2 regions of the Glycomyces sp. NPDC049804 genome follow, and region 1 is predicted to be linked to the other one. Evidence: riboswitches for the same ligand, from Rfam matches in the RefSeq annotation. Region 1 holds a riboswitch; the other holds the start of a gene.

Region 1 (14,720 bases):
ACGAGGCACAGTACCCAAGCCCACCAGGGCATGTCGCTACTGCTGCTCGAGGCGAGCAGTGTCTCGTTCACTGGGGTGATTCCTTCTTACGGGCTGGCTAGCTTACGGCTCGCAAGCGTCGCCGAGAGCGGGGGACCGGACCGCGGGCTAGCGGCCGTAGGGCGGCTGGCCGTAACCGGGCTGCTGCGGCTGCTGGGGCTGCTGCGGGTAGCCGGGCTGCGGCGCGGGCTGGCCGTGGCCGGGCTGCGGGGCGCCGTAACCGGGCGGGGGCTGCTGCCCGTAGCCGGGCTGCGGGGCGGGCTGCCCGTAGCCGGGCTGGGGCTGCTGCTGGTAGCCGACCTGCTGCGGCTGGCCGTACGGCATCTGGCCGGGCGCGGGCTGCGGCGGCATCTGCTGCTGGGCCGGGGGCTGCTGCATGTAGGCGGGCTGGCCCATGTCGCGCATCTTCGGAGCCGTGCGGGCGGCCGGGTTGTCGAGCTCGAAGTACTCCTCGGGCTTGAACCCGCCCATCTTCGCGGAGATCGAACCGGGGAAGACCTGCAGTGCGGTGTTGTACTCGCGCACGTTCGCGTTGTAGAACCGGCGCGGGGCCGCGATGCGGTTCTCGGTCTCGGTGATCTCCTGCTGGAGCTGGAGGAAGTTCTGGTTGGTCTGCAGGGCGGGGTAGGCCTCCTGCATGTGGATCACGCCGCGGATGGCGTTCCCGAGCTGGCCTTCGGCCTGGCCCTGCTGGGCGTGGCCGGCGTTCGGGTCCTGCCGGGTCTGCATGGCCATGGCGCGCGCCTCGGCGACCTGCCGCAGCGTGGCGTTCTCGGAGCCCGCGGCCTGCTGCACGACGTACATCAGGTTGTCCAGCAGGTCGTACCGGCGCTGGAGCTCGACATCGATCTGCGCCCAAGACTCCTGGGTGATGTTGCGCATCCGCACCAGTTTGTTGCGACCGCCGATGGCGATGAAGACCAGGATCAGGCCGATCAGCAACAGGAGGATCAGGATCCAGACGATTGGGTTGCTCATAGAGCGTGAGCTTAGTGCATCTATGCCAGCGGGAGGGCACCGCTCGAGTGCCCTCCCGCTGCTCAGAAATATGGTCGGAATCAGCCCATCGCGTGCTCGACGACCGCAACGAGCTCGGCCGCGACGGTCTGCGCCACCGGCTCCTCGGAGGCCTCGACCATGACGCGCACCAGCGGCTCGGTACCGGAGGGGCGCAACAGAACCCGGCCGTCGGCGCCGAGCTTCGACTGCCACAGCGCGACCGCGCTGCGCACGTCGGCATGGTCGATCACGGACTTGTCCGTCACCCGCACGTTCACGAGCACCTGCGGCGCGGGGGTGAACACCGAGGCGAGGTCGGCGAGGGACCTGCCCGTGGCGGCCATCCGCGCCAGCAGCAGGATCGCGGTGAGCGTCCCGTCGCCGGTGGTGGCGTGGTCGGAGACGATGATGTGCCCCGACTGCTCGCCGCCGAGCGAGTACCCGCCTTCCGCGAGGCGCTCGAGCACGTACCGGTCGCCGACCCCGGTGACCTCGAGCTTGATCCCGGCCGTGCCCATGGCCTGGTGCAGGCCGAGGTTGCTCATGACGGTGGTGACGAGCGTGTCGCCGCGCAGCTGCCCGGCCTCGCGCATGGCGATCGCCAGGATCGCCATGATCGCGTCGCCGTCGACGTCGTTGCCGTCCGCGTCGACCGCGAGGCAGCGGTCGGCGTCGCCGTCGAGCGCGATGCCGGCGTGCGCGCCGTGCTCGACGACGGCCGCGCGCAGGCCGTCCATGTGCGTCGACCCGCAGTTCTCGTTGATGTTGAGCCCGTCGGGGTCCGCATTGATGAGGACGACTTCGGCGCCCGCCCGGCGCAGGGCCTCGGGGGCCGCGCCGGTGGCGGCGCCGTTCGCGGGGTCGAGCACGACCTTCAGGCCGTTCAGCGGGTGCGGCACGGCCGCGACCAGGTGCTCGATATACGACTCGACGGGGTCGACCGAGCGGACGATGCGGCCCACGCCGTCGCCTTGCGGCAGCGGCGCGGGGTCGCCCATGGCCGCCTCGATGGCGTCCTCGACCTCGTCGGGGAGCTTGCGGCCGCCGGCCGCGAAGAACTTGATGCCGTTGTCCGGCATGGGATTGTGCGAGGCCGAGACCATGACGCCGAAGTCGGCGCCGGTCAGGGCCGTCAGGTGCGCGACCGCGGGCGTGGGAAGGATGCCCAGGTCGATGACTTTCACGCCCGCCGCGGCGAGCCCGGCGGCGCTGGCTGCGGCGAGCATCTCGCCGGAGGCGCGGGGGTCGCGGCCGATGACGGCGACGGCGCGGCGGTCGGTGGCGCCGAGGACGCGCGCGGCCGCGATGTTGAGGCGGAGTGCCAGGTCGGGCGTGAGGTCGGCGTTCGCCCGCCCCCGTACGCCGTCGGTGCCGAACAGTCGTGACACAGTGTGGCTTCCCATCGTTGTGGCATAAAAAAACGGGGGCCGCCGAGGATGTCCTCCTCGGCAGCCCCGTCGCTTGTGCAGACTAGCGTGTTCCCCCGGCCGTGCAAACCCGCGGATGGCGGGCCGCCCTGCGGCCGGGGCGGGCGCGCTAGCGCTTCGAGTACTGCGGTGCCTTGCGGGCCTTCTTGAGGCCGTACTTCTTCGATTCCTTCTCGCGGGCGTCGCGGGTCAGGAACCCGGCGGCCTTGAGGGCCGGGCGGGTGTTCGGGTCGATCTCGACCAGGGCCCGGGCGATGCCGAGGCGGAGCGCGCCGGCCTGGCCGGTGGCGCCGCCGCCGTGGATGTTCACCAGGACGTCGAAGTTGTCGCCGGCCTCGACGGTCACGAAGGGCTCGGCCACGGTCTGCTGGTGGACCTTGCTCGGGAAGTAGTCCTCGAGGGTCTTGCCGTTGACGACGTACTTGCCGGTGCCGGCGACCAGGCGGACGCGGGCGATGGCGCGCTTGCGGCGGCCCACGGTCTGGATCGCGCGGTCGGCGGGGACCACCGGGATGCTCGGCACGGACGGCGCGGCGGCGACGTCGGCGGGGACCTCGGGGATCTCGACGGGGGCCTCGACGGCCTCGGGGGCCTCGGTCTCGACGACCTCGGCGGCTTCGGTGGCCTCGGTGGCCTGGATCTCGTCACTCATGTGGATGCTCCTGTTCCGCCCGCGCCTACTGCGCGATCTTCTTGATCTCGTACGGCTTCGGCTGCTGGGCGGTGTGCGGGTGGCCGGGGCCCGCGTAGACCTTCAGCTTCTTGGACACGGCGCGGCCGAGCTTGTTCTTCGGCAGCATGCCGAAGACGGCCTTCTCGACGACCTTGTGGGGGGCCTTCTCCATGAAGTCGGCGTACGACTTCTCCTTGAGACCGCCCGGGAAGCCGGAGTGGCGGTAGGCCTTCTTGGTCTGGAGCTTGTTCCGGGTCAGGACGACCTTCTCGGCGTTCACGATGATGACGTAGTCACCGGTGTCCGCGTTCGGCGCGAAGGTCGGCTTGTGCTTGCCTCGGAGCAGATCGGCAGCGTGCGTCGCGAGCCGGCCCAACACCACGTCGGTCGCGTCGATCACGAGCCACTGCGGGTCAATGTCACCCGGCTTAGGGCTGTACGTGCGCACAGGTTTACCTAGCTTTCGTTGTCGGTGTGGAACGAATCCCGCAGCTGAGGGCGGGACCGCCTGAATCCCCGGCCTCGGCGAAGCTTGCGAGCCGTAAATCGACTCAGCCTGAAGCGGCGCACCCGCCGCTGCGCGGCCGGTGTGGGATTCGTTGGACAGTGCTTCGGCGGTGCGGCCCGGAGGGGCCTCGCGCGGATGCACTCGAACAACAGCTGCCTAGTCTACGTGGTGGTGGCGGCCGCCCTGAAGGCGGCCGCCGTGACCTCGGCTACAGCGCGCGGCGCGCCCGCCGGATCATGGATCCTGCGGGAAACAGGGTCACGATCCGTCGGCGGCGGCGAGCGGCAGGTACACGCGGTTGCCCTGGGCGGCGAACTCGTCGCTCTTCTCGGCCATGCCCTTCGCCGCGTACTCCTTCAGCTCCTGGCTGATCTTCATCGAGCAGAACTTCGGGCCGCACATCGAGCAGAAGTGCGCGGTCTTCGCGGGCTCGGCGGGCAGGGTCTCGTCGTGGTACTCGCGGGCCCTGTCGGGGTCGAGCGAGAGGTTGAACTGGTCCTGCCAGCGGAACTCGAAGCGGGCCTTGGAGAGCGCGTCGTCCCATTCCTGGGCCTTCGGGTGGCCTTTGGCCAGGTCGGCGGCGTGCGCGGCGATCTTGTAGGCGATCACGCCGTCCTTGACGTCCTCCCGGTTCGGCAGCCCCAGGTGCTCCTTGGGGGTGACGTAGCAGAGCATCGCGGTGCCGAACCAGCCGATCATGGCCGCGCCGATCGCGGAGGTGATGTGGTCGTAGGCGGGCGCGACGTCGGTGGTGAGCGGGCCGAGCGTGTAGAACGGAGCCTCGCCGCAGATCTCCTGCTGGAGGTCGACGTTCTCCTTGATCTTGTGCATCGGGACGTGGCCGGGGCCCTCGACCATGACCTGGACGTCGTACTCCCACGCGATGTGGGTGAGCTCACCGAGGGTGCGGAGCTCGGCGAACTGGGCCTCGTCGTTGGCGTCGGCGATCGAGCCGGGGCGCAGGCCGTCGCCGAGGGAGAAGGCGATGTCGTACTTCGCGAAGATCTCGCACAGCTCGCGGTAGTGCGTGTAGAGGAAGTTCTCCTCGTGGTGGGCCAGGCACCAGGCGGCCATGATCGAGCCGCCGCGCGAGACGATGCCGGTGACGCGCTGGGCGGCGAGCGGGACGTAGCGCAGGAGGACCCCGGCGTGGACCGTCATGTAGTCGACGCCCTGCTCGGCCTGCTCGATGATGGTGTCGCGGTAGACCTCCCAGGTGAGCTTCACCGGGTCGCCGTTGACCTTCTCGAGGGCCTGGTAGAGCGGGACGGTGCCGATCGGGACCGGGGAGTTCCGCATGATGTGCTCGCGGGTCTCGTGGATGTGCTTGCCGGTGGAGAGGTCCATCACGGTGTCCGCGCCCCACTTGGTGGCCCAGGTGAGCTTCTCGACCTCGGCGGCGACGGAGTCGGAGACCGCGGAGGTGCCGATGTTCGCGTTGATCTTGGTGAGGAAGTTCTTGCCGATGATCATCGGCTCGGTCTCGGGGTGGTTGACGTTCGCGGGCAGGATCGCGCGGCCCGCGGCGATCTCGGCGCGCACGAACTCGGCGTCGAGGCCCTCGCGGACGGCGACGTACGCCATCTCGGGGGTGACGATGCCCTGCTTGGCGTAGTGCAGCTGGGTGGGGCAGTCGAGCTCGGCGCCGCCGTGCTCGATCCTGCTGGTCGCGGCGTCGCGGCGCTCGGCGATCCACACCTCGCGCAGCTTCGGCAGCCCGACCTCGGGGTCGGAGCCGGGGCCGGAGGTGTCGTAGAGCCGGATCGGCTCCTCGCCGCCGCTCAGCTCGACCTGAGTGAACGGCACCTGGATGTCGGGCCGCGGCCCTTCGACGTAGACCTTGCTTCTGGCGTTCATGCTGTCTCCTGAGAACTCTCGAAACCGTGCACGCGCCCGCCGGTCGAGCCGGGAGCGCGGAGAACGCGCCCACCGGCGAGACCGGCGACGCAAGCGCCGGCCGGCCGATCCGGCGGCGCGAAAACTGTCAGACCCCGCGGGCACCATCGGATTCGGGGCGATCGCGAACGCGACCCCGACTCACGACGAACCCGCTCGCGGCGGCATCGGAGCCAGAGCGGGAGCCCGCCCCGCAACGACGCCCGATGCGCGGCGGCCGCCGCGCATCGGCACCGGCTCCGGCACCAGCGCCTGCACGCGAGGCCACCGATCGCGAGCACCGACCCATGCGGCCCCCGCTCACAGGACCGTGTGCTTGCGGGCGTGATGGTGGTCGATCGGACCGGGGCCGGAGCCGAGCCGCCAGTCGGCGGCGGCCTGCAGCGCATCGGCCACATACGCCTTCGCGCCGCCGATCGCCTGCACCAGCGGGTGCTCCAGCGCGAGCCGGGCCGCGATCGCGGCCGCCAGCGTGCAGCCGGTGCCGTGGCTGTTGCGCGTCTCGACCCGCGGCATCCGCAGGTCGACCATGTGGCCGTCGCACCACAGCACGTCGACCACTGCCGCCGCCTCCCCCGAGGCGACCGCCTCGAGATGGCCGCCCTTGACGAGGACCGCACGCGGCCCGAAGGTCGCCAGCGCCCGCGCCGCCTCGCGCATGTCCGCGAGGTCCTCGACCTCCCGGCCGAGCAGTTGCCGGGCCTCGATCAGGTTGGGCGTCAGGACGGTCGCGAGCGGCCCGAGCTCGCCGAGGTAGGCGGCGGGGTCGCCGTCGTAGAGCGGGTCGCCGCTGCTGGTGACCATGACCGGGTCGACCACGAGGTTCGGGAGCCGGTCGGCCTGGCCGTATTCGGCGACGAGGGCGAGCATCTCGGTGCTGCCGAGCATCCCGGTCTTCACCGCGGCCACCGAGAAGTCGCTCAGCACGGCGTCGAGCTGCGCCCGGACGAGACCGGGCGAGACGCCTTCGGCGGCGGTGACGCCGCGGGTGTTCTGGGCGGTGATCGCGGTGACGGCGCTCGTGCCGTGCACGTCGTGGGCGGCGAAGGTATGCAGGTCGGCCTGGACGCCGGCGCCGCCGCCCGAGTCGGAGCCCGCGATCGTCAAGGCGACCGGCGGTTGCGGATGGCGGCGCTTCACAGGTCGGCCATCCCTTCGAAGCTCGAGGACGCGTTCGCCAAGTGGCGCTTGGGGATGCGCCCGGCCAGGCGGGCGGCGCGGCCGGCGTTCACGGCGTCGCGCATGGCGGCGGCCATGAGCGCGGGGTCGGCCGCGCGGGTGACGGCGGTGGCGAGGAGCACGGCCGAGCAGCCGAGCTCCATGGCGAGCGCGGCGTCGGAGGCGGTGCCGATGCCGGCGTCGCAGATGACCGGGACGTCGGCGTGTTCGCAGATCAGCGCGAGGTTGTGCGGGTTGCGCACGCCGAGGCCGGTGCCGATGGGCGCGGCGAGGGGCATGACCGCGGCGCATCCGGCGTCTTCGAGGCGGCGGGCGAGCACGGGGTCGTCGCTGGTGTACGGGAGGACGGTGAAGCCGTCGGCGACAAGGGTCTCGGCGGCGTCGAGGAGTTCGACGGAGTCGGGGAGGAGGGTGTCCTCGTCACCGATCACCTCGAGTTTGATCCAGTTCGTGCCGAAGGCCTCGCGGGCGAGTTTGGCGGTGCGCACGGCTTGTTCGGCGGTGAAGCATCCGGCTGTGTTGGGGAGGAGCTCGACGCCGCACTGCTCGATGACATCCAGAATGGAGCCCGTGGCCGCGGGGTCGACTCGGCGGAGCGCGACGGTGACGAGCTCGGTCCCGGAGGCGGTGATCGCCTCGGCGAGTTGCGCGTGATTGGCGGCGCCGCCGGTGCCGAGGATGAGGCGCGAGGTGAAGGTCTTGTCGGCGATCTTCAGATCGGCGTCGGATGTGATGCGCTGGTCCATGTCAGCCTCCTTGAGTCGCGGTGAGCACTTCGACGGCGTCTCCGTCGGCGAGCGGCCGGTCCCATTCCGACCGCGGCACGACTTCCCCGTTCAGGGCGACGGCAATGCCGCGCCGCGCGCTGGTGACGGCCGCAACGGCGTCAGTGATGGTGGCGATGCCTTCGCGCGCTTCGCCATTGACTTCGATGCTCATGAGTCGGCCTCCTGAGTGGAAATGTCATCGGTCACTGCGAGCCCGCGCTCGAGCCTGGAGCCCCCGGCAGTGTCAGACCTCGCGGGCACCATGGATTCAGGGGCGCTCGCCAATCGCGACCCAGAGGGACGACCCGCGCCCTCGAACCGCGCGGACAGGTCACTGCCCGACCCGGACCCCGGAGCCCCGGCCGTGTCAGACCCCGAAGGCACCATGGAATCGGGGGCGCTCGCCAATCGCGACCCAGACGGCCGGCGCACGCCCTCGAACCGCGCAGCCAGGCCACGGTCCGACCCGGGCTCGCGAGCCTCGGCGGTGTCAGACCCCTCGGGCACCATGGAATCGGGGGCGCTCGCCAATCGCGACCCGGAGGGCCGGCCCGCGCCCTCCAACGGAATCGGCGCGTCCTCGCCGCTGCCATGCTCAGGGCCGGATGCCCCGACGGTGTCGGACCCTTCTGCCATCCTGGATTCGGGGGCGCTCGCGAATCGCGACCCTGAGGGACGGCCCCCGCCCTCGAACCGCCGCGGGTCGAAGGCCGCCGGGACCGCTTGCTCATCCCCGGCGAGCAGTGCGGCGACCGCGCTGGCCGTGGCCGGGATCAGTGCGATGCCGTTGCGGTAGTGGCCGGTCGCGGCGATCGTGCGGGCGTCAAGGCGGCCGATGAGCGGCAGGTTGTCAGGGGTGCCGGGCCGGAATCCGACGCTCACTTCGTCGAGGTGGTATTCCGCGATCTCGGGCACGAGCTCGATCGCCCGCCGCAGCAGATCGTGCACGACACCGGCGGTGCCGGTGCGCCGGTCGAACCCGCGCTCGTCGCTCGACGCGCCCACCACGACCTCCCCGCTCTCGCGGGTCACGATGTAGATCGGGTGGCCTTTCACGAAGCCGCGCACGGTAGTCCGCGGCAGCGGCTGGCCGCCGACCGCCCGCAGCCGCAACACGGCCCCGCGCACCGGCCGCACAGGCAGCGACCACCCGATATCGGGATCGCCGGAACCGCCGACGCGCGCCGCAGCAGCCACCGGGTTCCGGCCGCGCGCCTCAGCGACGGTTCCGCGGTCGCTGCGCTCCGCGGTTCTCGAGTGCTCGCCGCCTGCTTCGGAGAAGGCGCCGCTCGCGATCGCGGCGCGCGACTCGAGCTCAGCGCCGCTCACGCGAGTGCCTCGCCCGGGGGTACCTGTGTCACCGGGTTCGGTGCCCGCAAGAGCACTCGCGCCTGCACCGGAGAAGTTCGCCGACCCGCATCCGGCCGCGATGACCACTTGGTCGGCGTCGAGCGCGACGAGGTCTCCAACCGACTCGGCCCGCAGTTCGACGCCGGCGCGCTGGGCCGCGATCAGCAGTGCGTCATGCACTGCCCGCGGATCGACCGCGCGGTCCTCCGGCGCGAGCACGCCGCCGCGCACCCTGTGGCTGAGCAGCGGCTCGACCTTGCGGGCGGCGCGCGCGGTGAGCGGTTCGACGTTCCTTGCGGTGAAGCGGTAGAGCTCGGTCTGGCGGTCGACTTCGGCGCGGTCGCCGTCCTCGACGCCGACCACGAGCGTCGGCACGTCGCGGAAACCGACATCGAGGCCGGAGGCCGCTTCGAGTTCGCGCGCGAAGCCGGGCCAGGCGTCGGCCGAGGCGGCCATGAACGGGCCGAGGGCTTCCTCGCCGTAGTGGGATTCGGTGACGGGCGCGATCATGCCCGCGGCCACGCGCGAGGCACCCGAGCCAGGGTCGGGGTCGTACACGACGACCTCGGCGCCGGACTGGGCGGCCCGCCACGCGACGGCGAGCCCGATCGAGCCGGCGCCGACGATGGCGATGCGCATCAGGCTTCGCCCGCCCCTCGCGGGGAGCCGGCATCGGGCGAGATCGAGCCTTTGAGCCGATCGTGCGCCCGGCTCGCGGTGTTCGGCTGCGTGCCGGTCGCGAAGGCGCCCTGGGCACGCCGCTCGCCTGTGACCGGGCCGTGGCGGTCCGGTTCCCCGGCAGCGTCGCTTCGGCCGCGAGAGGTTGTCGCGCTCTCCCCCACGGCTGCAAGGAGTTCCGCCGTGGCCTCCTGCGGGTCCGCGGCACCCGACACCGCGCCGACGACCGCCACGCCATGAGCTCCGGCCTCGCGGCACCGCTTCGCCCGTTCGGCCGTGATGCCGCCGATCGCGATCACCGGCAGGTCGACCGCCTCGCACACCGCGGCCAGGCCTTCGAGCCCGATCGGTTGCGGCAGACCGGTCTTGGTCGTCGTGCCCCAGACCGGGCCGACGCCGAGATACGTCGCCCCGGCGCGGCGGGCCGCGCGCGCCGACTCGGGGTCGCGGGCGGTGCCGCCGATGATGGAGGCGGCGGGGAGGATGCGGCGGGCGGCGTCGATAGGGAGGTCGTCCGCGCCGAGGTGGACGCCGTCGGCGCCGATCGCTTCGGCGATGTGTACGCGATCGTTGACCAGGCACCACGCGCCGTACTGGGCGCAGAGCGCGGCGATCGCGGTGGCGAGGTCGAACGCGGCCCGGTCGGTGTAGTGGTCCTCGGGACGCACCTGGACGAGCTTCGCCCCGGCCGCCAGTGCCGCCTCGACGGCGGCGAGCGGCGCGAAGGTCTCGCGGGTGTCGGTGATGACGTGAAGCCGGGGTAGACGAGTAGCGCGCATAGCTCCTTCTCCCTGCGCCAGCATGATCTGGATCAGGTTCGACGGTCGGGACTACTCAGTCCCCTCTCAGCCCGATGCATCGGACTCCCGTGGGTGGTTATTCGTTTGCGGCCGCTACGCTACGTCATCGCGAGCGGCCCTCGCAAGTGCGGTGTCAGGAAGTGGACACCGTCCGTCCGGCCCGCCGGGCCGGTCACCCGCCGAGCGCGTGGCGCCGGAAGCGGTCGACGATCTCGGTGCGGACCCGCTCGAGGCCGGTCGCGGTCTCCTCGAGCCGCCACAGCCCCATGGTGAGCCGGTGCGCCTCGCGCGGCAGCTCGGAATGGCGGTAGGTCCACTCGTACATGTCGAACAGGGGCCACCACGTGTATCCGATGACCGGGACGCCGGCGGCGCGCAGGTCGTGCAGGGCCGCAACGGATTCGTCGAGCCAGTCGATGCGTTCTTTGACCGAGCCGGTCACGCACGTCTCGGTGAGCATCACGGGCGCCCCGTACCGGGCGTGGGCCTCGCGGATGAGCTCGTTCATGCCGGCGACGCCGTCGTCGCGGGTCGGGCGGGGGTCGCGGAAGCCGCCGCCGTGGAAGACCCCGGCTTCGAAGACCTCGGTGGAGTGTCGCGGGTAGTAGTTGACGCCCATGACGTCCGGGTGCACGGGCGCTTCGGTGAACCACGCGAAGTCGTCGTCGCCGAACCCGTTGGCGCGCAGGTGGGGCGCAAGTGGATGGTCGGCGCCGACGCGGCCGGTGACGAGGTCTTCGACGAGGAAGACCTGCTCTTTGAGGCGGGCGGCGTGGTCGCGGTGCTCGGGGGCGTCGATGTCGCCGACGTAGCGCATGCCGGCGTCGACGTGGACGAAGACGGCGCGGTCGCCGAGGACGTCGGCCATGGCGCGCTGGGCGAGCACGAAGCCGCGCGCGAGCTGCCCGGCCATGGTCGTGAGTCCCTGCGGCCCTGAGAGGTAGGGGGGCCAGTAGGCGTATTCGCCGGAGAACAGGGCGTGGATCATGGGCTCGTTGACCGGCGTGTAGTCGGCGACGCCGAGGTGCGCGTAGCGTTCCGCGACGGCCGCTGAGTATTCGGCGACGAGCTTCGGGTAGTCGGGGTTGGCGAACTGGTTCTCGAGCCACAGTGGCGTGCCGTAGTGCATGAGGTCCACAATGGGCCGCAGGTGCAGTTCGGCGTACCGGTCCATGACGCGGTCGACCCAGGACCAGTCCCAGCGGCCGGGTTCGGGCTGGACGCGGTGCCAGGGGACCCCCCAGCGCACCAGTTCGGCGCCGGCCTCGACGGCGAGGCCGAGGTCGTCGTGCCACCGCCCGTAGTGCTCGGTGAGCTCGTACTCGTCGATCGGCCGCTCGCCCGGTCCGGCTTGGGGCACGAAGGTGTCCTCGACACCTACGGCGAAGTGGAAGCCGCCGTCGCTGTGCCATTGTGCGGCGCCGCGAGCGTCGCCGAGGGGCCCAGTGGGTGAACCGGTCATTTGAGTCCTGTCGTTGCGATGTTCTCGATGAAGCGCCGCTGGATGAAGAGGAACGCGATGACGAGCGGGAGGATCGCGATGAGCGAGCCGGCCATCATCACGCCGTGGGGCACGATGCCGCTGGGCCCGGTGAGCTGCGTCAGGCCGGAGGTGATCGTGCCCATCTCGGCGTCGGTGGTGAACACCAGCGGCCACAGCAGGTCGTTCCAGTTGTTGACGAAGGTGAAGAGCCCCAGGGTGAGCAGGGCGGGGACGGCGTTGGGGAGCACCACGGAGCGGAAGATCCGGAACTCCCCCGCGCCGTCGATGCGCGCGGCCTGGTCGATGTCGCGGGGGAGCGCGAGGAAGAACTGGCGCAGGAAGAAGATCCCGAAGGCGTCGGCGGCGCGCGGCGCGATGAGCCCGGTGTACGTGTTGACCCAGCCGAGGTCGGCCACGAGCTGGTAGAGCGGGATCAGCGTGGCCTGGAAGGGGATCATCAGCGTCGCGATGATGGCGACGAGGAGGACCTTCCGGCCGGTGAAGTCCAAGCGCGCCAAGGCGTACGCGGCGAGCGAGTCGAAGACGAGCGCGAAGAGCGTGACACCGCCGGCGAAGACGAAGCTGTTGCCCACGAGCCGCGCGAACGGCAGCTCGGAGGTGACCGTCTGGAGGTTCGCGAGCGTCCAGTCGTCCGGGAGCAGGCTCGGCGGGTAGGCGTTGACCTCGGCCGCGGGTTTGAACGCGGTGAGCACGATGATCGCGATCGGCAGCAGCACGACGGCGGTGACGCCGACGAACGCGAGCGTCGCGAGCACAGTGGAGGGCTTGAGGTCGCGCAGGGAGCGGCGGGCGGTGCTCATGCCAGGTCCTTTTCTTTGCGGCCGAAGAACACGAACTGCACGAGGCTCAGCACGAGCGTCGCCGCGAGCAGCACATAGGACAGCGCTGACGCGAAGCCGATGTCGAGCTTGCGGAAACCGGACTCGTAGATCTCCATGACGAGGGTCTGCGTGCTGCCGTAGGGGCCGCCGCCGGTCATGACGTAGATCTGGTCGAAGGCCTGGAGGGCGGCGATCATCGCGAAGATGAGCACGAACGCCATCGTGTTGGACAGCAGCGGGAGGGTGACGTTGCGCAGGCGCGAGAAGGCGCCGGCGCCGTCCATGCGGGCGGCCTCGTAGATCGAGGGCGGGATGTCCTGCAGGCCCGCCAGGAAGATCACGAAGTAGAAGCCGAAGAGCTTCCAGACGGCGACGAGCACGACCATCGGCATGGCCAGGGTCGGGTCCTCGAGGACGTTGCCGATCTGGATGCCGAACCCGCGCAGCCAGTAGTTGAGGAGCCCCACCTGCGGGTCCACGAGGTAGCTCCAGGCGAAGGCCGCCACGGAGAACGAGACCACGAACGGCACGAACAGGGCGGTGCGGAAGAAGCCGCGGAAGGGCAGGCGCGGGTTGTTGAGCAGCAGCGCCAGCCCGAGCGCGGCGACGACCGCGAGCGGGGTGAACAGCACGGTGTAGAGCGCGGTGTTCGTGACGGCGTTGAGGATGTCGGGGTCGGTGAAGACGCCGATGTAGTTCTCCAGGCCCACGAACTCGGGCTCGCCGAAGCCGCTGGCGTCCGTGAAGGACAGCCGCAGGGCCGAGAGCATCGGCCAGACGGTGAACGCGCCCAGGATGATCAGGGCCGGGGCGAGGAACGCGAAGGCGGTGGCGCCGCGGCGCAGCGGGCTCTCGGTCGCGCGGCGGCGCCCGCCCAGCGGCGCTGGCGGCCGGTACCGGTGTCGCGTCGGTCGTGCGGTGGTCATGGTCTCCTTCACTCCCCTTGGGACGGCGGGGACGCCGAGGGGCGGCGTCCCCGCCGGTCTGTCCGGATAGGACCGGTGCTAGCCGAGCGCGTTCTGGATGGTGCCCTGCGCCTCGGCGAGCAGGCCGGCGATGTCCTCGCCCGCGATGGCGCGCTGGGTCAGCTCGTCCACGGCGGCGAGCACGTCGACGCTGTTGACGACGCCGGGGAGCAGCGGGCGCCCGAGGTCGGCGATCTCGGTGAGCGAGGCGACGACCGGGTTGGAGTTGACGGCCTCGGCCGGGACGTCGGTGCGCAGGGGCGGCCAGCCGGAGCCGAGAGACCAGGCGGCGGCGTTCTCGTCGTTGAGGAAGAACGCGAAGAACTTCTCGGCGGCGGCGCGGGCGTTGTCGTCCGCGTCGACCGTGACGGCCATCGAGACGCCGATGGCGGAGGCGGCCTGGGCGGCGGGACCGGCCGGGATCGGCGCGATCGCGCAGTCGATGCCGTTCTCGGCGGCGATCGAGGCCATCCACGGGCCGCCGATGGTCATGGCGGCCTTGCCCGCGCCGAACAGCTCGTCGGCGCCGACGCCGTCGATGCCGGTGGGCGAGATCTTGTCGTCCACGATGGCCTTGCGCCAGTACTCGAGGGTCGCGGCGTTCTCGGGCGAGTCGATGACCGCGTCCACCTCCTCCTTGACGATGTCGCCGCCGTTGCCGTAGAACAGCGAGGGCCACAGGCCGTTCGCGACGGTGGCGTGGTCGGGCAGGACCACCCCGTACTGCTCGGGGGTGCCGTCGCCGTCCTCGTCGATCGTGAGCCGCTTGGCGGCGGCGACCCACTCGTCCCAGGTGCCCGGGAAGTCGGTCACGCCGCCGGCCTCGAAGAGCGCGGTGTTGTAGTAGACCGCCAGCGGCACGAAGCCGGTCGGGACGCCGTACTTGGTGCCCTCGACCTCGATCATCGAGACCGCGCCCGGGATGAGGTTCGCCGTGTTCGAGGAGTCGTCGGCGTAGAAGCCGGTGAGCTCGGCGAACGCGCCCTTGTCGGCGTAGACCGGCAGGCGCTCGGCCGGCATGGCGACGATGTCGGGGCCCTCGCCGGCGGACAGCGCCGTCAGGAGGGTGTCGTCGATGCTGGCCCAGGTCTTGACCTCGGTGTTGATCGTGATG
Region 2 (14,720 bases), on a different contig from region 1:
GTTCCCGGCGAGGACCCGCGAGACCGTCGGCACCGACACGCCGGCCCGGGCGGCCACGTCCCTGATCGTGGGGCGCTTGCCGGTCTCGGCATTCGACTTCTTGGGCACTGGGGGCCTTCTCTCACCGTTCTCGGGGATGCGACGGGTCCGCACCCAGGGTATTGCACGCTCGCATATTCCTTTGTGCCCACGTCATGGTGAGCGGACCCGTCGCATGGCGCCTACTCGGTCGCTTCGAAGCCGAGCGTGAACGCCGCGGCCTGCGGGAGCAGCCGGTGCAGGGGCAGGACGCCGGGGCCGCACGCGGCCGAGCCCATGCCGTGCAGGCCGGCGTCGAGGTTGACGTAGACCCGGTCGCGCTCGACGAGCTCGTGCGTGTGCCTGGCGGCCTCGATGTCCTCGCTCGTCCACGGCCGCACGGTGAACGCGAACTCGGGCGCGCCGAACACCTTGAGGGTCTTGCCCTCGCCGGACAGGGTCGCCCAGCGGACGTCGATGCGGGAGCCGTTCTCCTGCGGGAACACGTACGGGGTCTGCATCGCGGCCACGGTCGACCGGAAGCGGCCGACGCGGGCGGCCGCGCGGGTGTCGGCGTAGGCCTCGCCGGGCCCGCCGCCGAACCACTCGACCTCGTCGAGGCCCTTGGGCAGGGCGGCGCGCACGCCCAGGCGGGGGAGCGGGAAGTCCCACTCGCCCTCCGGGTTCACCTCGACGGTGAGCCAGAGCCGAGCGCCGTCGAGGCGCCACCGGTAGACGGTGCCCATGGCGATCTCGGCCCCGGCGGCGCCGACGCGGGTCGACACGGTGAGACCGTCCGCGGTGGACTCGATGTCGAGGACCTTGTGCTCGAGCCGGTACAGGGCGACGTTGCGGTCGCGCCACTGCTGCACGAGCGGGGCGTGCCAGCCCAGCAGGTCGTTGTCGGTGGGGGCCCGCCACAGGTCGAGCCGGGGGCCTTCGATCTCGAGCCCCCCGATGGCGGTGAGGCGCCCGAGCGCGTCGAACGCGGCGCCGCCGAGGCGGTAGCCGCGGTCTCCGGCGACGGCGGCGGTGCCGCCGTTCGCGGACACGGGCGCGCTGGCGACGAGTTGCGCTTGGCCCCAGGCGATCTCGTGGCCGGCCTCGGCCCACGCCTCGTCCTTGGCGAGGACGGCGCGGACGGTGAGCCAGCGTTCGCCCTCGGCTCGGCCGAGGGCGGCGACGCCGGCGGGGAAGGCGACGACGGCGGACTCGCCGGCGGCGATGCTCCGCACTTCGAGCTCGCCTTCGGCGACGATGACGCCTTCGTCTTCGACGGCCCAGGTGAACGCGAGGTCGCCGGTGTCGGCGAAGTCGCGGAGGTTCGCGACGGCGACGGCGCGCGAGCCGGGCTGGACGGTGATGCGGACGGGCTCGATCACCTTCTTGAACTCGACGAGGCCGGGGGAGGGCTCGCGGTCGGGGAAGACGAGCCCGTCGACGACGAAGTTGCCGTCGTGGAGGGACTCGTCGAAGTCGCCGCCGTAGGCGAACCACTCGCGGCCGCCCGCGTCGTGCATGCGCACGCCGTGGTCGATCCACTCCCAGATGAACCCGCCCTGGCAGCGCTCGTGCTGCTCGAAGAGGCGCTGGTACTCGCTCATGCCGCCGGGGCCGTTGCCCATGGCGTGGGCGTACTCGCACAGGACGAACGGGATGTTGCGGCGGTGCTCGTCGAGCGCGGGGTCCTTGGTGCGGTCCTCGGTCCTGTGCCCGATGCGGTCGGTCTCGGCGTGGTCGGCGTACATGCGGCTGTACATGTCGACGTAGCCGGAGTCCCAGTCGCCTTCATAGTGGATGGGGCGGCCGGGGTCGCGCTGCTTGGCCCACTGGGACATGGCGGCGAGGTTGTCGCCGGTGTGGGACTCGTTGCCGAGGGACCAGATGATGACCGAGGCGTGGTTCTTGTCGCGTTCGACCATGCGGGCCATGCGGTCGAGGTAGGCGTCCCTCCACATGGGCTCGTCGCTGGGGTTGTTCCGCCACTCGTGGTGGACGAAGCCGTGGGTTTCGAGGTCGCATTCGTCGATGACCCAGACGCCGATCTCGTCGCACAGGTCGAGGAAGCGGCGGTCCGGGGGGTAGTGGCTGGTGCGGACGGCGTTGACGTTGTGCCGCTTCATGATCTCGAGGTCGGCGCGCATGGTCTCGACGGTGAGGGTGCGGCCGGTGTCGGGGTCCCACTCGTGGCGGTTGACCCCGCGCAGGAGGATCCGCTTGCCGTTGACCTTGAGCAGGCCGTCCTCGATCGCGACGGTGCGGAAGCCGATGCGCAGGCTCACGCGCTCGGTGGCGGTGGCGACCTCGGCGTCGTACAGGCGCGGGGTCTCGGCCGTCCACGGCTCGACCGCGACGGTGGCGCTCTCGCCGGCGGCGATGTCGATGCCGAGCTCGGGCACGGTGACGCGGGCGTCGGCGGCGGTGGTCTCGACGCGGAGGGTGCCCCGGCCGGTGGCGTGGTCGTAGTCGGCGTGGGCGAAGACGTCCTCGATGCCGTGCTCGGGGCGGTGGAGGAGGGCGACGGGCCGGAAGATGCCCGACAGCCACCACATGTCCTGGTCCTCCAGGTACGACGCGGCCGACCACTGATGCACCCGGACGGCGACGGTGTTCTCACCGGCCACGAGGTGGTCGGTGGCGTCGAACTCGGTGGGGAGGCGGCTGCCCTTGCCGTCGCCGAGGAGGGTCCCGTTGACCCACACGGCGAACGCGGAGTCGACGCCCTCGAAGCGGAGGACGGTGCGGCCGGTGGCGGGCCACTCCGCCGGGAGGGTGAAGGTGCGGCGGTACTCGCCGGTGGGGTTGGCGTCGGGGACGCGGGGCGGGTCGACCGGGAAGGGGTAGACCGTGTTGGTGTACTGCGGCTTGCCGTAGGGGGCGTCGCCGTCGAGGTCGGTCATCTGCCACATCGACGGCACGGCGAGCGTGTCCCAGCCGCTGCTGTCGAACGCGGGGGCCTCGAAGCCCTCGGTGGTGTCGTGGAGGCCCGCGGCCAGGTTGAAGCGCCACTCGCCGTCGAGGCTGAGCGCGGCGGCGTCGGAGGCCAGCGCCGCCCGCGGATCGCGCCGCCCGTTCCCAGGGCTAACGCTTTCCACGTAGGTGAAATCGGTTCGGCTCATCGCCAGGGTTCCCTTTCCAGTATGCGATCGGCCCGGTCGGCGCAGGGCCGACCGGACTTCCGGCCCGACCGCCGAGCTGCCGCGCGTCTGCGCGGCCGCCTCGTCTCGGTTCGGCGATGCGGGCCCGCTCATTGTCCGCCATGGCGCGGACGCGTCTACCCCGCCCGGGTCTGCCGTCCCAAACAGCAGGCCGCCCGGGTAGATACCGTTTTCTATCTTAAGGGCGCCAGGTGAGGTGTCAATACCCGGGAGACGTTCATGTTCCCGAAGTGAACACGTTTCGGGGCTTGTTCGAAGGAAGAGTGTCGGGACCCCGAGCTATTTTTGTGCCAGGGGTCCCTTAAGGGGGATTTATCGCGATAAAGCGTGATTCGATGCTATTCGACCGGTTTCAGCATCGAAGAGAACACCACCGTGTCCGCCGGGTAGTGCTCCTCCGCGTACGCCTCCAGCTCGGGTGTGACCAGGAGCGCATCGATGATCGCGACGCCGTTCTGGTCGTCGGCCCAGCCGCCGTAGACGTACCGCGGGAATGCCGCCGTGATCTCGTCGGCGATCGCCTGCAGCTCGGCCGCGTCCAAGTCCTCGGCCGGGTCGCCGATCTCCGGCTCCTGGTACTGCAGCTCCGGGTAGTCCGCCATGTCGATCTCCGCCGTCGACACCGGGTCCTCGGTGAGCACGAACGACTTCCCGTCGAACGTCCCCGTCACCAGGTACGAACCCCACCGCACCCCCTCGGCCTCCTCGTGCTCGACCGCGTCCCAGTCCCAGCCCGTCACCGGCAGCCCGCCGCACTGCGGCGGGTACGACTCCGCCACCGCGCCGCACAGCTCCGCCGCGTCCCGCTCGACCCCCTGGAGCACCGTCAGCGCCCCCCGGTAGACCACCGCGTCGGGCGGCGTCGGCTCGCCCGACTGCTGGTCCGACTGCGAACCGACGTCCGAACCGGTCCCGTCCGCACCCGCGTCGCCCTCGCCCTGACCGCACGCCGCCAGCACCAGCAGCGCGGCGAGCGGAATGAACCGCTGCAAAACCTTGTGTCCCATCATGTCCTTTCGACGCCGCCCACCCCGAAGGGGTTCCCGCCGAGCCCCGGGCAAAGCGGAAACCCGCGAGCTTCAGGAGACGACCGGTGGGAAGACGCGGTCGGTAAAACACAGTCGAATAACGGATAACCGAAACCCGGCCCCGATGCTAGGTTGAGCGCGGCGCCACCAGCGCCCCCCGGCAGGAGCGCCCGCCCACCAAAGCCGCCCGCCAGCCCCACCATGAGGAGCCGCCCCCCGTGAGCGACAAATTCCACCCCCGCGCCGCCATCGCCATCGGCATCACCGTCCTGTGCTGGGCCTCGGCCTTCGTCTCCATCCGCGACGCCGGCCGCCACCTCGACCCCGGCCCCCTGACCCTCGGCCGCGCCGGCGTCGCCGCCGTCGTCCTCCTCGCCGTCTGGGCCCTCCGCCGCGAAGGCCTCCCCAAACGCGCCGCCTGGCCCGGCATCCTCACCGCCGGCGTCCTCTGGTTCGGCCTCTACATGGTCGCCCTCAACTGGGGCGAGCAGCTCGTCGACGCCGGCACCGCCGCGCTCATCGTCAACATCGGGCCGATCCTCATCGCCCTGCTCGGCGGCTGGCTCCTCAAAGAAGGCTTCCCGCCCCGCCTCTTCCTCGGCATCGCCGTCTCCTTCGCGGGCGTCGCCGTCGTCAGCCTCTCCATGTCACGCGACGGCGCCTCCTCGGTCCTCGGCGTCCTCCTGTGCCTCGTCTCCGCGATCACCTACGCCGTCAGCGTCGTCGTCCAGAAACCCACCCTGAAGCACTGCACCTCGCTCCAGTTCACCGCCTTCGGCAACGCCGTCGCCGCGGTCCTGTGCCTGCCCTTCGCCCCGCTCCTGTTCTCCCAGTTGGGATCGGCCCCGGCCTCGGCCACGCTCCACGTGCTCTACCTCGGCCTGTTCCCGACCGCGCTGGCATTCCTCACCTGGGGCTACGCCCTGCGCTTCACCACCGCGGGCAAGCTCGGCGCCACGACCTACGTCGTCCCGGCGATCGTGGTCGGACTCTCGTGGCTGTTCCTCTCCGAGATCCCGACCTGGCTGACCCTCGGCGGCGGCGCGCTGGCGCTCGTCGGCGTGGCGATCTCGCGCTCGCGCGGCAAGGCGTCGGACACGGCTCCGAAGCCGCCGGTCGAGGCGACCGACACCGCGGCCCCGGCGGCGAAGGCCTAACGCCTCCGAGCGCTCCGCGAGGCGGTCGAGGCGGGCCTTCCAGTCGGCCTTGGCGGCCGCGACCTCCTCGGCGGAGCCGAGCTTGGCGATCTCGACCTGCACGGCGGTCTTGGCCTCGGCCTTCGCGGTGAGGTTCGCCAGGACGCGGCTGCCGTCCGAGGCGTCGAACCGCACCGACTTCGGCGGGGACGCGCTGCGCTGGGTCAGCGTGAGGTCGTCGAGCCAGCCGGCCTGCGCGACCGGGTCCGCCAGCTGTTCGAACACGGCCGCTATCGAGGCGGACACGGTCTTGGAGGCGTTGGCGCTGAACGTCCCGTCGGGGCGCTCGCCCGGTTCGCGCAGGCCGCGCTCCTGCTCGTAGCCGACGGTGATGGACTGCGCCCACCAGCCGTCGACCTCGAACTCGCTCACCAGCATCCGCGCGATCGCGGTGTGGTCGAGCTCGGCCGCGCCGCGCTCGTCGAGGAGGGCCAGCCAGGTTCGCCAGTCCGCTCCGGTCCCCTCGATGAGGGCCTGGTCGGACATGGTCTGGCGGCGCGGCGACGTCGGTGCACCCATGGCTCCAGCGTAGGGGAGGACTGCGGCGCGGGCGCCGCAGTCCCGCGAGAATCGCGGCCCGGCGCCGGGTCCCGCTCCCACCGTCGCGTCACTTTTCACCATCTCTGGCGGTTTACGACGTGATTCGTATTGTTCGGGCGTTACCGTTCCTCGACGATCCCGATCGGAACGGAGTCCGCATGATCCCTGCCCGCCTCGCGGCCGCGGCCCTCGCCGCCACCGCCGCATTCGCCCTCCTGCCCGCCGCCGCGGCCCACGCCGAGTTCGACCCCGTCCGCTATGTCGCGCTGGGGGACTCGTACTCTTCGGGCACCGGCACGGGCGACTACTTCGACCCGGCTTGCCGCCGCTCGGCCAAGGCCTACCCGCAGCTGCTCGCGGACGGGCTCAACGCCGAGTTCACGTTCGAGGCATGCTCGGGCGCGAGGACCGCGGACCTCCTCTCGACGCAGCTCGGCTCGCTCGACGCGGAGACCGACATCGTCACGGTCACGATCGGCGGCAACGACATCGGATGGGCCGAGGCCGTCAAGGCCTGCCTCACGCCGCTCGCGGACTGCACTGACGAGATCGAGGACTCCGAACGGCTCGTCCAGCTCCACCTGCCCGGGCTCCTCGACGGCGCGTACGGCGCGATCGCGAACCGCGCGCCGAACGCGGACGTCTACGTGCTGGGCTACCCGCGCCTGTTCAACGGCGCGAGCGCCTGCGGCGCGCTCAGGCAGCCGAGCGTCACCGAGCAGCTGCTCATGAACGAGGCCGCCGATCGCCTCGCCGGGGTCATCCGGAACAAGGCCGAGGAGCACGACTTCACCTATGTGGACGTGCGCCGCGCCTTCGAAGGGCATGCCGTCTGCGACGACGTCGCCTACCTCAACGGCCTGGCCTACCCGCCGTCCGAGTCCTACCATCCGAACGCGATGGGCCACCAGAACGGCTACTACCCGGCGGTCGCCCGCGCGATCCTCTAAAAAGGCATGTCGGCGGGGCGGCGCGACCGCCCCGCCGACCGGTTGCGACACTTGCGATCATGGCCTGATATAGAACGAGATATGTAAAGTTCCCGATTTGTGATGGTGAAGGGGTTCCCTTCAAGTTACTGGCGAGTTCACAATGAGCGGCAAGTCAACGACGACTCGCAAAGGAACTCCCCATGCACCGACTTCCCCGGGCGGTCCTCACCGCCGCCGCGACCCTCGCCCTCCTCGCCGCCCCCGCCGCGGCCCAAGCGCAGGAACCCGTCGACTACGTCGCCCTCGGCGACTCCTACTCGTCGGGCTCGGGCGCCGGCCCCTACACCGACGCCGCCTGCCAGCGCTCGACCAAGGCCCACCCCTCGCTCCTCGCCGGGGAGCTCGGGGCCGAGCTGACCTTCGTCGCCTGCGGCGGCGCGACCACCGACGACGTGCTCGCCGGGCAGGTCCAGGCGCTCGACGCCGGGACCGACCTGGTGACGATCGGCATCGGCGGCAACGACATCGGCTGGACCGAGGCGATCACGGCGTGCATCACCCCGTTCCAGAACTGCCACCCGGCGATCGAGGAGGCCGAGCGCAAGGCCACTGAGGAGCTGCCGGCGAAGCTCGACGCGGTGTACACCGAGATCGAGACCCGCGCGCCCGACGCGGAGGTGCTCGTGACGGGGTACCCGCGGCTGTTCGCGGCGCGGAACACCTGCGACGCGTTCGGTTCGATCAGCGTCGCGGAGCAGCAGCGCATGAACGCGGGCGCGGACCTGCTCTCGGCGGTGATCCAGGAGGCGGCCGCCGCGCACGGGTTCGCCTATGTGGACGTGCGCGACGAGTTCACCGGGCACGAGGTGTGCTCGGCGGCGCCGTGGCTGCACGGCTTCACGGTGACGGACGTGCCGTACCACCCGAAGGCGTCGGGCCACAGCGGCGGCTACCTGCCGGCGCTGCTCGGCGCGCTCTAGCGGCTCGCACACGGGTCCGGCGGACATCGCCGGACCCGTTGCGCGCGTGGGAGGCGGTCGGTCAGACCCAGTACGTCAGGTAGAGGTCCCAGCCGGCTTCCTGCTGCTCGCAGTAGTAGCCGTCGGCGTTGCCGCTGCCGACTGTCGTCTTGCCGACCGAGTGGCACTCCGCCTTCGTCGTGTAGGTGTCGTGGTAGACCGGGTAGCCGTCAGCGGCCGCGGCGGCGGGCGCCGCGCCCGCGGCGAGCGCCAGGCCCGCGAACGCGGCTGCCGTGATGGTGCGAATCTTCATGTGCGCCTGCTTCCTTGATAGGAGTCCTCCACTGCTGCACCCGATGTTCGACCATCACGGCCCGAATGTCCAGATCCCTTGCGGCCCTGAGTCCTCCAGTGGTGCTCAGGCCTGCAGTGCGAGCACGAGCGGGTACACCGCGGCCGCCCCGGCCTCGCGCAGCCGCATCGCCGCCACGGTCATCGACCAGCCGCTGTCGCGGAGGTCGTCGACGAGGAGCACGCTCGAGGCCGGCACGGGGAAGTCCACCGTGAACGCGTGCAGCACCTGCTGGAGCCGCTGGGCGCTGTTGGCGCGGTGCATGCCCGCGCCGGTGTCCGAGGCGCGGCCGAGCGCGCCCAGGTACTCCATGCGGCCGAGGCGCGCGATGCGCTCGGCGAGCCCGTCGACCAGCCGCGGGCGCGAGAGCGAGCCCATCGAGACGACCGCGGTGGGCCGGTCGGCCCAGTCCCAGGACGCCAGCACCTGCACCACCGCTTTGAACACGTCCTCGGGGACCTCCCGGTCCGCGCCGTCGGCCAGGAGTTCGCGCAGCGGGCCGCCCCAGCCGATGTCGGAGAGCCGCGCGAGCGCCCGGCCCGGCTCGGCGCCCGACCCGACCGGGATCTTCCCCTTCAGATCGATGCCGATGGCCTGCAATCCGGTGGGCCACATTCGCTTCGGCTCGAACGGCACGCCCGGCTTCGACAGCGCCGCCGCCGCGCCCGCGGCGGCCTCGTCCGAGACGCCCGCCTCGGTGCGGGTGCCGGTGCAGTTGTCGCAGCGGCCGCACGGCGCGGCCTCGGCGTCGTCGAGCTCCCGGCGCAGGAACTCGAGCCGGCATTCGGGCGTGGCCTCGTAGGCGAGCATCCGCCGCTGCTCGTGCTTGCGGGCCGCCTCGACCTTCGCGTACCGCTCGGCGTCGTAGGCCCACGGCTGCCCGGTGGCCTCCCAGCCGCCCTTGACGCGGCGCACCGCGCCGTCCACGTCGAGCACTTTGAGCATCATCTCGAGCCGGGTGCGGCGCAGGTCGACCCGCGTCTCGAGCGCCGCGGTCGACAGCGCCCGGCCCTCGGCGGCGAGCACGTCGAGCGTGCGGCGCACCGCCTCCTCGGACGGGAAGGCGAGCGACCCGAAGTAGTCCCAGATCGCGCGGTCCTCGCTGCCGGGCAGGAGGACCACCTCGGCGCGGTCGCGGGCGCGGCCGGCGCGGCCGATCTGCTGGTAGTACGCGACGGGGGAGGAGGGCGCTCCCAAGTGGACGACGAAGCCGAGGTCGGGCTTGTCGAAGCCCATGCCGAGGGCGCTGGTGGCCACCAGCGCTTTGATGCGGTTGCCGAGCAGTTCCTCCTCGCGCTCAAGGCGTTCGGCGTTCTCGGTGCGGCCGGTGTAGGAGGCGACGGCGTGGCCGCGCGAGGCGAGGTAGTCGCTGACCTCCTCGGCGGCGGCCACGGTGAGCGTGTAGACGATGCCCGAGCCGTCCATGCGGGGCAGCTGCTCGTCGAGCCAGGCGAGGCGGTGGGCGTTGTCGGGCATGTCCGCCACCGAGAGGCGCAGGGACTCGCGGTCGAGGCTGCCGCGCAGGACGAGCGTCGCCGAGTCCTGCTTGTCGAGCTGCTCGGCGATGTCGTCTGAGACGCGGGCGTTCGCGGTGGCGGTGGTGGCAAGGACCGGGACGCTGCCGGGCAGGTCGTCGATGAAGGTGGCGATGCGCCGGTAGTCGGGGCGGAAGTCGTGGCCCCAGTCGGAGATGCAGTGGGCCTCGTCGACGACGAGGAGGCCGCACCCGGCGGCGAGTTTCGGCAGCTGGTAGTCGCGGAAGGCGGGGTTGTTGAGGCGTTCGGGACTGATGAGGAGCACGTCGACGGCGTCCTCGGCGATGGCCTCGGCGATCGCGTCCCAGTCCTCGGGGTTGGCCGAGTTGATGGTGCGGGCGCGCACCCCCGCGCGCTCGGCGGCCTCGATCTGGTTGCGCATGAGCGCGAGCAGCGGCGAGACGATCACGGTGGGGCCGGCGCCGCGGCGGCGCAGGAGCGAGGTGGCCGTGAAGTACACCGCGGACTTGCCGAACCCGGTGCGCTGCACCAGGAGCACGCGGCTGCCGGTGCCGTCGGGCCGCTTCTCGCAGAGGGCCTCGATGGCCCGCCACTGGTCCGGGCGCAGCCGCGCCTGCTCGCCCGCGAGAGCGCGCAGCAGTGTCTCGGCTTCGTCTCTGAGCGTCGCTGTTCCTGCCATAAGGACCGTTGTACCGCACTGGTGTGACGGCCCGCGGCGGCAGTAGGCTCGGGGCGATGGACATTGCGGCACCGATCGAGATCATGTGGAAGTCCGGCGCCTGGACGGCGCTGCCGGTCGCGGCGGAGGAGTCGGGTGGCAGACTGCTCGTCACCGCCGCCGAGGGCAGCGACGCGTGGCGGCACACCGGTTACGGCTTCGTCCACGAGGACGAGCACGCGCTCCTGGAGGGCTGGGACCGCGCCCGCGCGGTCGAAGTGAGCTTCATCGCCTCGTTCGAGGCGCAGTTCGACCAGGCGGGGCTCATGGTCCGCGTCGACGCCGAGCACTGGATCAAGGCCGGGGTCGAGTTCGCCGACGGCGCACCGCAAGTGGGCGCCGTGGTCACGGCGGGCAAGTCGGACTGGTCGGTCGCGCCCGTGCCCGAGTGGGCGGGCCGCGAGGTCACCATCCGCGCCAGCCGCTTCGAGGACGCGGTCGTCATCCGGGCCCGTGTCGAAGACGAGCCCTGGCGGCTCGTCCGCCTCGCCCCCCTCGCCCCCGAGGCCGAAGTGCAGGCGGGACCGTACTGCTGCGCGCCGAGTCGAGCGGGCCTCACGGTCGCGTTCACCTCGTGGCGGCTCACCGAACCGGACGCGGCGCTGCACTGAGGCCGACTCACGTCTTGTGCGAGGCGGCGATGTCATACCCGGCGGGTATTTTTGCGCCAGGGGTCCCTTAGGCCGGAAATATGCTGATTTAGCGGGTTATTTCCAGTCTTCTTCGTCATCGGGTGCCGGCTCGTCCTCGTCGAGTTCGGCGGCGAGGAGCTTGAGGTCGTAGACCGACATGCGCTGGGACTGGTCGGCGCGGCCCTTGGCGGTCACGGTCACGCCGTCGGCGCGGAGGAGGTCGGGCACGTCGCGCCCCGTGCGGCCGTCGGCCCAGCGGAAGCCCTCCGAGACCGTGCCGCCCGCCGTGAGGACCCGGTAGGCCCGGGTGACGTTCCCGTCCCGCATGTAGGCGCCGACCTGCCGCGGGCCCGTGCCGATCAGCTCCGCGAGGTCGCCGTAGGAGGTCCAGGTGCCCTCCGGCAGCGCCTCGACGACCCGCCGCACCCGCTCCCAATCCCGTTCAGTCGTCACCACGGCAATCTACAAGCCCCGCACCGGCGCGCCCGGAGGCGTCCGGCGCCACCAGGCGGGATCGCTTCGGATAACGACCCGTCGCCTGGTGTTAACGTCGAAGTTGACAGGGGAGCCGATGGGCTGAGAGTGCGGAACCGACCGCAGACCCTCACACCTGATCCGGGTAATACCGGCGTAGGAAGTCGTCGCCGCTGTCGCGCAATGCCCGCACCACCCGAAAGGCAAGCCCATGCCCGACAGCCCCGCCCTCGCCGACCCGCGCCGCTGGCGCACCGTCGACATCCTCACCTGCGCCGTCCTCGCCGTCGCCTTCGGCGTCGTCTTCTGGGCCTGGAACTTCGCCTGGGCCGGACTCGAGCCCGCCCTCGCGTTCCTGCCCCCGCTCAAGGGCATCCTGTACGGCGTCTGGCTCATCCCCGCCGTCCTCGCCCCGCTCATCGTCCGCCGCGCCGGCGCCGGACTGCTCACCGAAGGCCTCGCCGCGACCGTCTCCATGCTCCTCGGCTCCTTCTGGGGACTCCTCATCGTCTTCCAGGGCCTCGTGCAGGGCCTCGGCGGCGAACTCGCCTTCGCCGCCGGACGCTACCGCCGCTTCGGCACCCTGACCGCCGTCGCCTCCGGCGCGCTCGCCGCGCTCGGCGCGACCCTCTTCGACGTCATCGCCTACTACCCGACCTTCGACCTGTGGGCCTACAAGGTCCCCTACATCGCGTCCGCCATGGTCTCGGGCGGCATCGTCGCCGGGCTCGGCTCCCAGGCCCTCGTCAAGGCCATGCTGCCCACCGGCGTCCTCGACCGCTTCCCGTCCGGACGCGAACGCCAGCGGGTCTGACGCCGCCATGGTCCCGGTCGAGTTCCGCGGCTTCGCCTGGCGCCACGCCGGACGCCGCGCCCAGGCGGTCGCGGACGTCGACCTCCGCATCGAAGCCGGCGAGCGGGTGCTCCTGCTCGGCCCCTCCGGGTCGGGCAAGTCCACCCTGCTCGCCGCGCTCGCCGGACTCCTCACCGAGGACTCCGGCGAGCAGGACGGCGACGTCCTCGTCGACGGCAAGCCCGCCGCCGAGCAGCAGGGCCGCGTCGGCATCCTCTTCCAGGACCCCGAGACGCAGCTCGTCATGGCCCGCAGCGGCGACGACGTCGCCTTCGGCCTCGAGAACCAGGCCGTGCCCCGCGACCGGATCTGGCCCCGCGTCCGCGAAGCCCTCGCATCCGTGGGCTTCCCCTACGGCCCCGAACGCCCCACCCACGCCCTCTCCGGCGGCGAGCAGCAGCGCCTCGCCCTCGCCGGCGTCCTCGCCCGCAGGCCCGAGCTGATCCTCCTCGACGAGCCCACCGCGAACCTCGACCCCGAAGGCGCGCAAGAGGTCCGCCGAGCCCTGCGGGCCGCCCTCGCCGACACCGAAGCCACCCTCGTCGTCGTCGAGCACCGCGTCGCCGACATCCTCGACCTGGTCGACCGCGTCATCGCCCTCGGACCTGGCGGCGTTCTCATCGCAGACGGGCCCGCCGAGGCCGTCCTCACCCGGCACGGCGACCACCTCGCCGCCCAAGGCGTCTGGGTCCCCGGCGTGCCCCTCCCCACCCGGCCCGCCCCCGCCCCGGGGGACACCGCGCTGCGCGGCGAATCGCTCGCGCTCCTCCACCCCGGCGCCGCCCGGCCCGCCCTCGACGACGTCTCCTTCGAACTGCGCCAAGGCGAACTGCTCGCCGTCACCGGACCCAACGGCTCCGGCAAGTCCACCCTCGCGCTCCTCGCCGGCGGCCTCGCCAAGCCCACGAGCGGCCGCGCCACCGTCCCCGGCGAGACCCGGCCCCTCCACCGGCTCCCCGCCCGCCGCCTCGCCACCCGCGTCGGCTCCGTCTTCCAGGACCCCGAGCACCAGTTCGTCACCGCCACGGTCCGCGACGAACTCGCCTTCGGCCCCCGCCAAGCGGGCTGGCCGAAAGACCGGATCGACGCCCGCGTCGACGAACTCCTCGAACGACTCCGCCTGGCGCCCTTGGCGAACGCCAACCCCCACACCCTCTCCGGCGGCGAGGCCCGCCGCCTCTCCGTCGCCGGTGCCCTCGCCGCCGCGCCCGGCGTGCTCCTGCTCGACGAACCCACCTTCGGCCAGGATCGCCGCACCTGGGGCGAACTCGTCGACCTCACCGCCGACATCCGCGACGAAGGCACCGCGATCCTCGCCGTCACCCACGACCGCGACTTCGCCGCCGCCCTCGCCGGACGCGAACTCGTCCTCACCGCCGGCCGCATCGCCGAGGAGCGCCGACCGTGACCCTCACCCTCGCACCCGTCTGCGACGCCCGCGCCCCCATCGCCCGCGCCAATCCCGTCGCGAAGCTCGCCGCCGCGTTCGCCGTCTCCGTCACCGCGCTCGTCGCCGCCGACTGGCTCACCCCGCTGCTCCTGCTCGCCGCCCTCCTCGCGGTCCTCCCGTTCACCGGCATCCGCCCCGCCGAACTCGCCCGCCGCCTGCGCTGGCTCTGGTTCGCCGCCGCCGCGGTCGTCCTCGTCAACGCCGTCTTCGCCGCCGAGCAGACCGGCCGGATCCTCATCGACTACGGCCCCTTGGAGATCAGCACCGGCGCGCTCCTCGGCGGCACCGCCATCGGACTGCGCGTCTGCGTCGCCGCCACCGCCGGCGTCCTCGGCTTCGCCACCACCGACCCCACCGACCTCGCCGACGCCCTCACCCAGCAGCTCCGCGCCCCCGCCCGGTTCACGATCGGCGCGCTGGCCGCCCTGCGCCTGCTGCCGCTCCTCGCCGCCGAATGGCGGCAGATCACCAGCGCCCGCCGCGCCCGCGGCCTCGAAGGCGGCCGCAACCCCGTGCGACGCGCGCGCCTGTTCGCCTCGACCATGTTCGCGCTGCTCGTCGGCGCGATCCGCCGGGCGGGCCGGCTCGCCGCCGCCATGGACGCGCGGGGATTCGACGCCGGGATCCCGCGGACCCACGCCCGCGAGCAGCGCATGCGACCCGCCGACTGGACGCTCATCGCGCTGGCCGCCGTCGCAGCGGGCGCGGCCGTCGCGGTCAGCGCCGCAGCCGGGGTCTTCACGGTCTGAAGCGCCGCCGACGGACAACACCCTGTCCGTCGGCGGCGCGCCTCACCGGGAGGCGGCGGGGAATGGTCGCCCCGCCCTGGCGAGGGGTCCTACCGCAGGCCCCACGCCCGGATCGTCGTCAGCGCGAACTCCGTTCCGGCCGTGTCGGTCCCGGTGAACCGGGTG

The links. A riboswitch is a leader RNA that binds a small molecule or an ion and turns the genes downstream of it on or off. The one in region 1 is predicted to bind thiamine pyrophosphate.
Region 2: another riboswitch for thiamine pyrophosphate. It lies ahead of AB0K52_RS08735 (ECF transporter S component); the one in region 1 lies ahead of thiE (thiamine phosphate synthase).

Annotation. Positions count from the first base shown of each region.
Region 1 is NZ_JBFAMQ010000001.1:251,458-266,177, reverse strand. Features, by position in the region: gene AB0K52_RS01225 (hypothetical protein) at 1-71, opposite strand, end outside; gene AB0K52_RS01220 (LemA family protein) at 148-1,017, opposite strand; gene glmM (phosphoglucosamine mutase) at 1,098-2,426, opposite strand; gene rpsI (30S ribosomal protein S9) at 2,575-3,117, opposite strand; gene rplM (50S ribosomal protein L13) at 3,143-3,586, opposite strand; gene thiC (phosphomethylpyrimidine synthase ThiC) at 3,905-5,503, opposite strand; gene thiD (bifunctional hydroxymethylpyrimidine kinase/phosphomethylpyrimidine kinase) at 5,843-6,682, opposite strand; gene AB0K52_RS01190 (thiazole synthase) at 6,679-7,467, opposite strand; gene thiS (sulfur carrier protein ThiS) at 7,469-7,660, opposite strand; gene AB0K52_RS01180 (FAD-dependent oxidoreductase) at 7,657-9,477, opposite strand; partial or broken gene thiE (thiamine phosphate synthase) at 9,678-10,295, opposite strand; TPP riboswitch at 10,286-10,396, opposite strand; gene AB0K52_RS01170 (family 1 glycosylhydrolase) at 10,489-11,778, opposite strand; gene AB0K52_RS01165 (carbohydrate ABC transporter permease) at 11,775-12,620, opposite strand; gene AB0K52_RS01160 (sugar ABC transporter permease) at 12,617-13,567, opposite strand; gene AB0K52_RS01155 (extracellular solute-binding protein) at 13,646-14,720, opposite strand, start outside.
Region 2 is NZ_JBFAMQ010000004.1:376,477-391,196, forward strand. Features, by position in the region: gene AB0K52_RS08680 (LacI family DNA-binding transcriptional regulator) at 1-108, opposite strand, end outside; gene AB0K52_RS08685 (glycoside hydrolase family 2 TIM barrel-domain containing protein) at 222-3,137, opposite strand; gene AB0K52_RS08690 (hypothetical protein) at 3,515-4,183, opposite strand; gene AB0K52_RS08695 (DMT family transporter) at 4,423-5,361, shown strand; gene AB0K52_RS08700 (hypothetical protein) at 5,444-5,722, shown strand; gene AB0K52_RS08705 (SGNH/GDSL hydrolase family protein) at 6,099-6,890, shown strand; gene AB0K52_RS08710 (SGNH/GDSL hydrolase family protein) at 7,073-7,852, shown strand; gene AB0K52_RS08715 (hypothetical protein) at 7,914-8,144, opposite strand; gene AB0K52_RS08720 (DEAD/DEAH box helicase) at 8,250-10,358, opposite strand; gene AB0K52_RS08725 (DUF1349 domain-containing protein) at 10,415-11,008, shown strand; gene AB0K52_RS08730 (MGMT family protein) at 11,105-11,482, opposite strand; TPP riboswitch at 11,581-11,683, shown strand; gene AB0K52_RS08735 (ECF transporter S component) at 11,715-12,317, shown strand; gene AB0K52_RS08740 (ATP-binding cassette domain-containing protein) at 12,325-13,764, shown strand; gene AB0K52_RS08745 (energy-coupling factor transporter transmembrane component T) at 13,761-14,555, shown strand; gene AB0K52_RS08750 (hypothetical protein) at 14,645-14,720, opposite strand, start outside.